One region of the Thalassospira sp. ABL2_045 genome, then DNA from elsewhere that is predicted to be linked to it. Evidence: predicted binding sites of a transcription regulator. Region 1 holds the regulator's gene; the other holds the start of a gene.
The links. The regulator PhoB, encoded in region 1, activates phosphate uptake and scavenging genes when phosphate is short. The targets are predictions, from matches to a motif close to TNTCATAAAACTGTCA.

Region 1 (5,271 bases):
TTCGTGCAGGTGGCTGGCTTCGCTGGGTGAATTTTTGTCATGCTTGTAGGTGAAGTACCAGATCGCCGCCAGCACACAGAGCATGATCGCCCCAGCCCAACGTTCGATCACGCCAAACATGCACAAACCAATGAACAGGGCCGTGCCGAGCAACATGGTGCCCCCGTCGCGCACCACCGTCACACGCGACGCCGCGACAGGTTTTAGCAATGCGACGGCACCTAGAATAAGCAGGATATTGGCAATGTTGGAGCCAACAACGTTGCCCATGGCGATATCGGCCGTGCCTTTAAGGGACGCATTTAGCGAAACGACAAATTCCGGCGCAGATGTCCCGGCTGCGACAATCGTCAGACCGACAATGACTTTGGAAACGCCGAGCAAAAGTGCGAGACCAACCGCCCCCCGTACGATGAATTCACCACCTGCTGTCAGTAAAACAAGACCTGCGATGATCTGAAGATAGGGGATAAGTTGTTCCAAAATGTCTGCTCGTCTTAAAAGCGATTAAACCGGCCTTTTATCAGGCCCGCGGAAGATGGCATTTGGCAAGCCGAATGGCAAGTCATCAGGATGTGACATTGTGTGCACGCATCCGTTTAAGCACAACACGGCGCGCCTGAACCGCATGCTGCGACAGGGGTGTGAATTTTTCACATGTGTCAAATTTACCCACGACTGGCAGGGTTATTTTCGTTATCCTGTTAATCTCGTTATTTTCAAATATTTAACCGCCTGCCGGATCGATTTTCGCCATGCATCACAGCGTTCTGTTCGAGCTGTTCCTTATTCTGACTGCCGCGATCATTGCGGTTCCCATTGCGCACAAGCTTCGTGCGAATTCGATTATCGGATTTCTGATTGGTGGTTTCTTTATCGGACCGTTCGGCTTTGGCCTGATTTCCGAACGCGAAGACATTTCAACCGTTGCCGAACTTGGTGTTGTCTTCCTGCTGTTCATGATCGGGTTGGAGCTTTCGCGTGATCGCCTGCGCGTCATTGGCGGACGCTTTGCCGGGCTTGGCGTTTTGCAGATTGTGGTGTCGATGGCAGCCCTTTTGGGGCTTCTGGTGGCCATGAAGTTTGCGCTGCCCACGGCCCTTGTCATTGCCGGTGCGCTTGCGCTTTCATCGACTGCGATCATCCTAAAACAGCTTTCTGACGACCGGCAGCTCAATACCCGGTTTGGCCGTGCCGCGCTTGCCATTTTGTTGCTGCAGGACGTGGCGGTTGGCCCGTTCCTGATTATGGTGCAGGCGGCAGGCAATGCCGGAACGGAAACCAGCCCGTGGATGAGCATCCTGCTTGGTTTCGGGTCGGTCGCGTTGCTGTTGCTGGTTGGGCGTTATGTCTTGCCGCGCCTGTTTCGCTATATCGCGTCGCTTAAAAACCCGGAACTGTTTGCCATTGGCACATTGTTTGTCGTGCTGGCCGCCAGCACCCTTACCGAAGTTTCCGGTCTTTCGATGGCGCTGGGGGCCTTCATTGCCGGTGTGATGCTGGCCGAAACCGAATTCCGCCATCAGATCGAAGCCGATATCTCGCCGTTCCGCGGGGTCTTCCTGTCGCTGTTCTTCATGTCGGTGGGCATGTCGGTCAACGCTGACGTGGTTTATAACCAGTTCGGCACCATCGTCATGTGGCTTGTCTTGTTGCTCGCCATCAAGACGGCGGTTCTGTTCGGACTGGCGCGCGCCATGCGGTTTGAAACCGGTCTGGCGATCCGGGTGGCTATGAGCCTGGCGGCGGGCGGTGAATTTGCCTTTGTGATGTTTGCCCTGGCGGCCCAGAACGGGGCGGTGCCGCTTGATATTGCGGCGATGCTGATCCCGGTGGTGGCGATTTCCATGGCCCTGACCCCGACCCTGATCAGTCTTGGTCACAAGATCGAGGAAAAGCTCCATCCCAAGGAAGAAGACCAGCTTGGCAAGATCGCCGAAGAGTCCGAGGGCATTCAGCAGCATGTTCTGGTGATCGGCAGCGGGCGCGTTGGCCGGGTTCTGGCGCGGTTGCTTAAAACCCGGAACATCCCGTTCCTGGTGCTTGATAGTGACGCCCAGCAGGTTTCGCGTGGCCGGGCCGAAGGCCTGCCGGTTTATTTCGCAGACGGATCAAGACCGGAAACTTTCCGGGCGGCACACACTGACGAAGCAAAAATTGCGGTTGTTGCCATGGGGAACCCGCATGCGACCGAGAAGACGGTTGCGCTTTTAAGGCAGCATTATCCGCATCTGAAGATTTTTGCCCGTGCGCAGGACATCACCCATATCGGGCCACTGTCCCGCCATGGCGCAGATGCCGCCATCCCGGAAGTGCTTGAAACCGGCTTGCGGTTATCGGATCACGTTCTGGCCGCCTGCGAGGTGCCGCAAGAAGATATCGATGCGGAAATCGCCAAGTTCCGTCGGGCCGATATGCTTTTGATGAACGAACTGGCGCCGCGCACACAGCGCAAACAGGGAAGTTCCGAGGAAGCCGACAAACCGGCCGAGGACACCCCATAAAGCCAACGCCAACTCGTTACGCGATTAAAACAAAAACCCCCGTTGCACACTGCAACGGGGGTTTTTCATTGGATCACGGATCAAAAACCAGCTTAGGCAGCCGTTTCGGAATCCAGCGCATAGCCCGCCGCACGGACGGTGCGGATGATATCGCGGGTGCCTTTGACGTCATTGAGTGCCTTGCGCAGGCGACGGATATGAACGTCAACGGTGCGGGTTTCGACATAGATGTTCGGGCCCCAGACCGCATTCAGCAGCTGTTCGCGCGAGAAAACACGTCCCGGATGCTCAAGGAAATAGCGCAGCAGACGGAATTCCGTCGGGCCAAGATGGATCGCCTTGCCATTGCGGCTGACACGGTGGGCGGCGAGATCCATTTCGATGTCGGAATAGATCAACTGCCCCTGTGGTTGCGCCGGACCGGACCGGCGCAGAAGCGCGCGGATACGAGCCAGCAGCTCGCCAATGGCAAACGGCTTGGTGACATAGTCATCCGCGCCGGTATCAAGGCCACGGATACGGTCGCCTTCTTCGCCGCGCGCGGTGACCATGATCACCGGCAGGTCGCGGCTTTCGGGCTTGCGACGGATCTGGCGGCAGACCTCGATCCCCGACATGACGGGCAACATCCAGTCGAGCAAAACCAGATCGACATGGGTTTCTGCCATGATTTTCAACGCTTCGTCACCGTCTCCGGCTTCGACGACCTGCATCCCCTCGCGTTCGAGGTTGTAGCGCAACATGGTTACGATTGCAGCTTCGTCCTCGACGATAAGAACCGTTGGGTCCATCTTTTATGCTCCAGTGTCACTCATTCGGTTCGACAACAGCGAAGTTCGCTGCGTCGTTTTTTGGCCGGTCAACACCCGGCAGGTCCTCGCCCTTGATCCGGTAATAGATCGTTTCGGCGATGTTGGTGGCGTGGTCGCCAATACGTTCGATATTCTTGGCGATGAACAATAGATGGGTCGACGCGGTGATGTTGCGCGGGTCTTCCATCATGTAGGTCAGCAATTCGCGGAACAGCGAATTGTACATGTCGTCCACTTCCTGATCGCGTTCCCAAACACGGTGGGCCTTGTCGGCATCGCCTTCGATATAGGCGTCCAGGACATCCTTAATGATTTCCTGGGCCAGCTTGGCCATGTTCGGGATCGCCTGAACCGGGCGGATCGGCGGGATCTGGTTCAGGACCTGGGCGCGTTTGGCGATGTTTTTGGCCAAATCGCCGATACGTTCGAGATCATTCGACAGCTTGAGCGCGGTCACGACCTGACGCAGGTCATCTGCCATCGGCTGACGCAGGGCGAGCAGACGAACAGCAAAGTCCTGAACTTCCTGTTCGAGAACGTCGATGCGCTGATCGGACAGGATGACTTTTTCGGCCAGCTCGGAATCGCGTTTGACGATCGAGCGGATCGACGAAATAAGCTGGCTTTCGGCAAGCCCGCCCATTTGCGAGATGATGTTGTTCAGACGGGTGAGTTCCTCGTCGAACGAACTTACGATATGGGTATGATCTTCAGCCATTTATGCGTACTCCTGGCTCACTTAACCGAAGCGGCCGGTAATGTAACCCTTGGTGCGCTCGTCCTTCGGGTTGGTAAAGATTTGATCGGTTTCGCCGACTTCGACCAGCTTGCCCAGGTGGAAGAACGCGGTGCGCTGTGACACACGGGCTGCCTGCTGCATGGAGTGGGTCACAATCACGATCGTGTAGTTCGAGCGCAACTCGTCAATCAGTTCCTCGACCTTGGCGGTCGCGATCGGATCAAGCGCCGAGCACGGCTCATCCATCAGGATGACTTCCGGGCTGACGGCGACCGCACGTGCGATGCACAGGCGCTGCTGCTGACCACCGGAAAGACCGGTTGCCGGCGACTGCAGGCGATCTTTGACTTCTTTCAGAAGGCCGGCACGTTCGAGCGAGGTCATGACGATTTCGTCAAGCTCGTCACGCGAATTGACCAGACCATGAATACGCGGGCCATAGGCCACGTTGTCATAGATCGATTTCGGGAACGGGTTCGGTTTCTGGAACACCATGCCGATGCGCGCGCGCAGCTGAACCACGTCGATGCGCTTGTCATAGATATCGCGGCCATCAAGGGTGACTTCGCCCTTGATGGTGACACCGTCAATGGTGTCATTCATTCGGTTCAGGCAGCGCAGGAAGGTGGATTTACCACAGCCCGACGGGCCAATCAGCGAGGTAACCTGTTGTTCAGCGATATCGAGGTTGACCTCATAGAGGGCCTGATTGTCGCTATAGAAAAGATCAAGGTTACGCGCGGTCATTTTCGGTTTTTCGACCGACGGCTCTGCCGTCATTGCGCTCTGGGATACAGCAGCCATTTTACCACTTCCGTTCAAATTTTTTGCGCAGATACACAGCCAGTCCATTCATCAGGACAAGGAATGCCAGCAACACCATAATCGCTGCCGAGGTTTTCTCGACAAAGGCACGTTCCGGGCTGTCCGCCCACAGATAGATCTGGACCGGCAGAACCGTTGCCGGGTCAAGTGCCCCGCCCGGGATATCAACAATAAAGGCGACCATCCCGATCATCAGAAGCGGTGCTGTTTCGCCCAATGCCTGGGCCATGCCAATGATTGTGCCCGTCAGAATGCCCGGCATTGCCAGCGGCAAGACATGATGGGTCACGGTCTGAACCGGGGAGGCACCAAGGCCCAACGCGGCCTGACGGATCGACGGCGGCACCGCCTTGATCGCCGCACGCGAGGCAATAATGATCGTCGGAAGCGT
Region 2 (3,896 bases), on a different contig from region 1:
CGCGGCAAGACAGAGGCCGAAGTCCGCGAAGAGCTTGCAGGCAGTGACCTAAGCCCGGCCGAGATCGATGTGCTGGCCCCGCAAAAGGTGTTTGATGGCAATAAGCCGAGCACCATGATCCTCTATAAGCAGCTTGATCCGTTTACGCTTGGCCGACTGGTTGCGATGTATGAACACAAGATCTTTGTTCAGGGCATCATCTGGAACGTCAATTCCTATGACCAGTGGGGGGTTGAGCTTGGCAAACAGCTTGCCAAGGAACTGCTGCCGATGGTTGAGGGTAAGGAAGATGCAGGATCGCGTGATGCATCGACCGCAGGCCTGATAAAACGCCTTCATGGCTTGCGCGGCTAAGCCTTCTTACTCGTCCTTTTCCGGGACGATGCGCAATCGATAATGACCCGAAGGGCAGTGTTGGCCGTAGCTGACGCCGCCCTTTTCAAATGTCAGCTTGCCCTCGGCACACAATTGATCGGCCACCTGATGCACGCGCGGCATCAGATCACGCCAATAGGAGCCGAATGATTTGGCAATTTCGGACGGGCAGATGGTTTTCTCCACGCCGCGCTGGGCTGCCATATCAATCACTCGCTGGCGCAGAATGGCAAAGGTTGGCTGATCTTCGTCGAGCTGATCAAACATCATGACGCATTGCCTTGTGTGGCGGGTTTTGCGGCCTGCTTGCGCTGGCGACGGCACCGTTCGGAACAATATTGAACCGCGTCCCAGCAATCCTTCCATTTGCGTCGCCAGCTAAACGGGCGCGCACAGGTGACGCAGATTTTCTGTGGCAGATGCGCTTTGCCACGGTTCTGTCCGTTGGCATTTTTCGGCATATCAGTGCGACCAGGGTGTCGGGTTATCCAAGCAGGGTTTCAATCATCGAATGGGCGGCAGATCGCCCACTGCGCCAGGCCGCCTCGACCCGCGCACCAAGGCACCAGTCGCCGGCGGCAATCACGCGGCCGTTCATGCCATTAAGGTGGCTCATGCCAAGCGGGACTTCTGTTCGGGCATATCGCCAGCGGTGCGCCTGCACCGAATGCAGTTCCGGCAGTTTGGCACCACTGACATTGCGCAGCGCGTCGAGCAGTTTTTCAATTACGCGTTCCTTGTCATCTTCAAGATGGGCGCGTGACCATTCCGGGCTGGCATGCAGGACCCATGGATCAGGCGTGCGACGATGGAACATGTCGTTGCTTTGCGTGCTGCGTGCCGCCCAGCTGATTTCGCGACTTGGATACAGCATCGCATCAAACCCGGTCGGAAGCGGTTTTTCAAACGCTGCCATAACGGCCCAGCAAGGTGCCATAACCACCTCGTCAATCGGGCCATACCGCGGGGCGAGTGGACGGAGCAGTTCTGCGGCCTGCGGGGCCGGGGCCGTCGCAATGACACCGTCAAACGGCCCATATGACCCGTCCAGATCATCATGGAGCATGAAGCTACGCTGATTGACCGGCTCTATGCCAACGATGCGATATTGCTTCTGGATCGGAAAGCTGTCCACCAGTGGGCGGATCAGTTTGTTCATCTGCGGCGCACCCTGATACCATTGCTCCTCGGCAAGGTTGCCGACATGACGGGCAATGGGCGATAGCGCATCATTCGTTCCTGTGGCAGCAGTGCCGTCGGTGCGGTCCGTCCCGGTGCTCACGCCGCGATGCAGGTTGGGCGACCAGTTCTGGGCGGCGTTGAATTCGGTTGCTTCCTGAAGGAATGCGTTAAAGCCCGGATCGCGCGCAGTGACATATTGCGCACCATGGTTGAAATGGCCGAATTCGGTCCGCCGCGATGCCAGACGCCCGCCAAGCCCGCGGCTTTTTTCAAACACGGTCACGTTCATGCCGATGCGATGCAAGGTGCTGGCAGCCTTGAGCCCGGCCATGCCCGCACCAATGACGGCAATATTGACGTTCAACATGCTTGGCATCGGGATACTCCTGTTCGCTAACCACCCGTGGTGTTTTTGTGTTGTCATCTCGATACGGGAAAGCCGCGCGATTGGAGCAGTCCTTGCCACAAGAAATTTATGAAACTGTCACCACCGGGTCATCAAACCGTTACAGCAAATCATCACGCTGCTGGCTTTGTTGACGGTTATTCCAAGGGGGAAAACATGCGTTCTTCACTGATGGCGACGGCTGCTGTTTCTTTGCTTCTGAGTGCCTGTGCCGGCACATCTTCTGAAAACACCTTGATGTCGGGCGATGTGGTCAATGCCGGCGCGCATCCGATCACGATTGTGCCGATGGGCGAATATCGCACCGGTATGCTGGATGAAAGTGCGGCAGAAATTCCGGCATTCGATCCGGTGTCACAGCGGGTCTTTGTTGTGAACGGTGCGGACAAGGTGATCGACATTCTTGATATGACGAACCCGTCCGAGCTCACCAAAATCGGTGCGATGGATCTGTCGAGCTGGGGCAAGGGTGCCAACAGTGTTGCCGTCATGAATGGTGTTGTTGCGGTTGCAGTCGAAAACGCTGACAAGCAGGCAGCGGGTCAGGCTGTTTTCTTTGATACCGAAGGCAATTTCATTTCGGCGGTCACCGTCGGTGCGCTGCCTGACATGATCAAGTTTTCCCCGGATGGCAAATATGTGCTGATAGCCAATGAGGGTGAGCCGAACGATGCCTTCACCAACGATCCGGAAGGAACCGTTTCGATCATTTCCATGGCCGGTGGCGCAGAAAATCTGTCGGCCGATGATGTGCGCACGGTTGATTTCAACTTCCTGAATGGCGGTGCGTTGCCTTATGGCATGCGCACTTCGAACCCGGGAACCTCAACCGTCGCACAGGATGTGGAGCCGGAATACATTGCGGTCTCCAAGGACAGCAAAACCGCCTATGTTTCGCTGCAGGAAAACAATGCGGTGGCGATCATTGATATCGAAGCCGCCACGGTCAAACACGTTGCCGGTCTTGGCTTCAAGGATCATTCGGTGCATGCCTTTGACGCCAGCGACAAGGACGGCAAGATCAATATCCGTACCTGGCCGGTCATGGGCATGTATCAGCCTGATACCATCGATGCGATCAACATCGATGGCAAGGACTGGGTCCTGATCGCGAACGAGGGCGATGCCCGCGATTATGACGGCTATAGCGAGGAAACCCGCGTTGGCAAACTGACCCTTGATCCGGTGGCCTATCCGACCGCAAGCACCCTGCAAAAGGATGAAAACCTTGGTCGTTTGAAAACCACCACGGCACAGGGGGACATCGATTTTGATGGTGATGTGGATATCATCTATAGCTACGGCGCGCGGTCGTTCTCAGTGCTTGATGCCAATGGCGAGATGGTCTTTGACAGTGGCGATGCGTTTGAGCAGCTCCTGGCGGCAAACTACGCCAATGTCTTCAATTCCTCGGATACGGAAAACTACAGCCGCGATAACCGCTCCGATGACAAGGGCCCGGAACCCGAAGGCATTGCCAGTGGCTATGTCAATGGCACGCCATACGCCTTTATAGGTCTGGAACGTCAGGGCGGTTTCATGGTCTATGACCTGACCAACCCGACCAACCCGCAGTTCGTAACCTATCACAGTGATCGCCGTTTCTCGGGCAATCCCGAACATGACACCGCCGGTGAACTGGCGCCCGAAGGTCTTCAGTTCGTTGATGCCAAGGACAGCCCGACCGGCAATGCCATGCTGGTGGTGGCATCCGAAGTATCGGGCAGCACCAAGGTTTACGACCTGAAGTAATCAACATTCAGGACAGATTTATTGATGTGGGAAAGCCGGGCATTGCCCGGCTTTTTCGATTTTAGGCACCACATGGTAAAATGGTTCAAACCGTTGTCGAATTAGACTAAACTCCGGCCACGGTCAGGGACATGGCCGATAAAATCAGGGGAGTTCGGGACACTGACGACGCGACGTGAAC

Region 2: the regulator PhoB is predicted to act here: its motif matches at 2,029-2,044, upstream of ACXAIA_RS08910 (choice-of-anchor I family protein).

The regions. Positions count from the first base shown of each region.
Region 1 is NZ_JBSWYV010000001.1:803,937-809,207, reverse strand. Features, by position in the region: gene ACXAIA_RS03660 (calcium/sodium antiporter) at 1-483, opposite strand, end outside; gene ACXAIA_RS03655 (cation:proton antiporter domain-containing protein) at 756-2,504, shown strand; gene phoB (phosphate regulon transcriptional regulator PhoB) at 2,597-3,295, opposite strand; gene phoU (phosphate signaling complex protein PhoU) at 3,312-4,034, opposite strand; gene pstB (phosphate ABC transporter ATP-binding protein PstB) at 4,056-4,859, opposite strand; gene pstA (phosphate ABC transporter permease PstA) at 4,861-5,271, opposite strand, start outside.
Region 2 is NZ_JBSWYV010000004.1:268,249-272,144, reverse strand. Features, by position in the region: gene pgi (glucose-6-phosphate isomerase) at 1-354, shown strand, start outside; gene ACXAIA_RS08925 (DUF3253 domain-containing protein) at 361-645, opposite strand; gene ACXAIA_RS08920 (DUF2256 domain-containing protein) at 642-836, opposite strand; gene ACXAIA_RS08915 (NAD(P)/FAD-dependent oxidoreductase) at 860-1,933, opposite strand; gene ACXAIA_RS08910 (choice-of-anchor I family protein) at 2,120-3,715, shown strand; gene ACXAIA_RS08905 (response regulator) at 3,878-3,896, shown strand, end outside.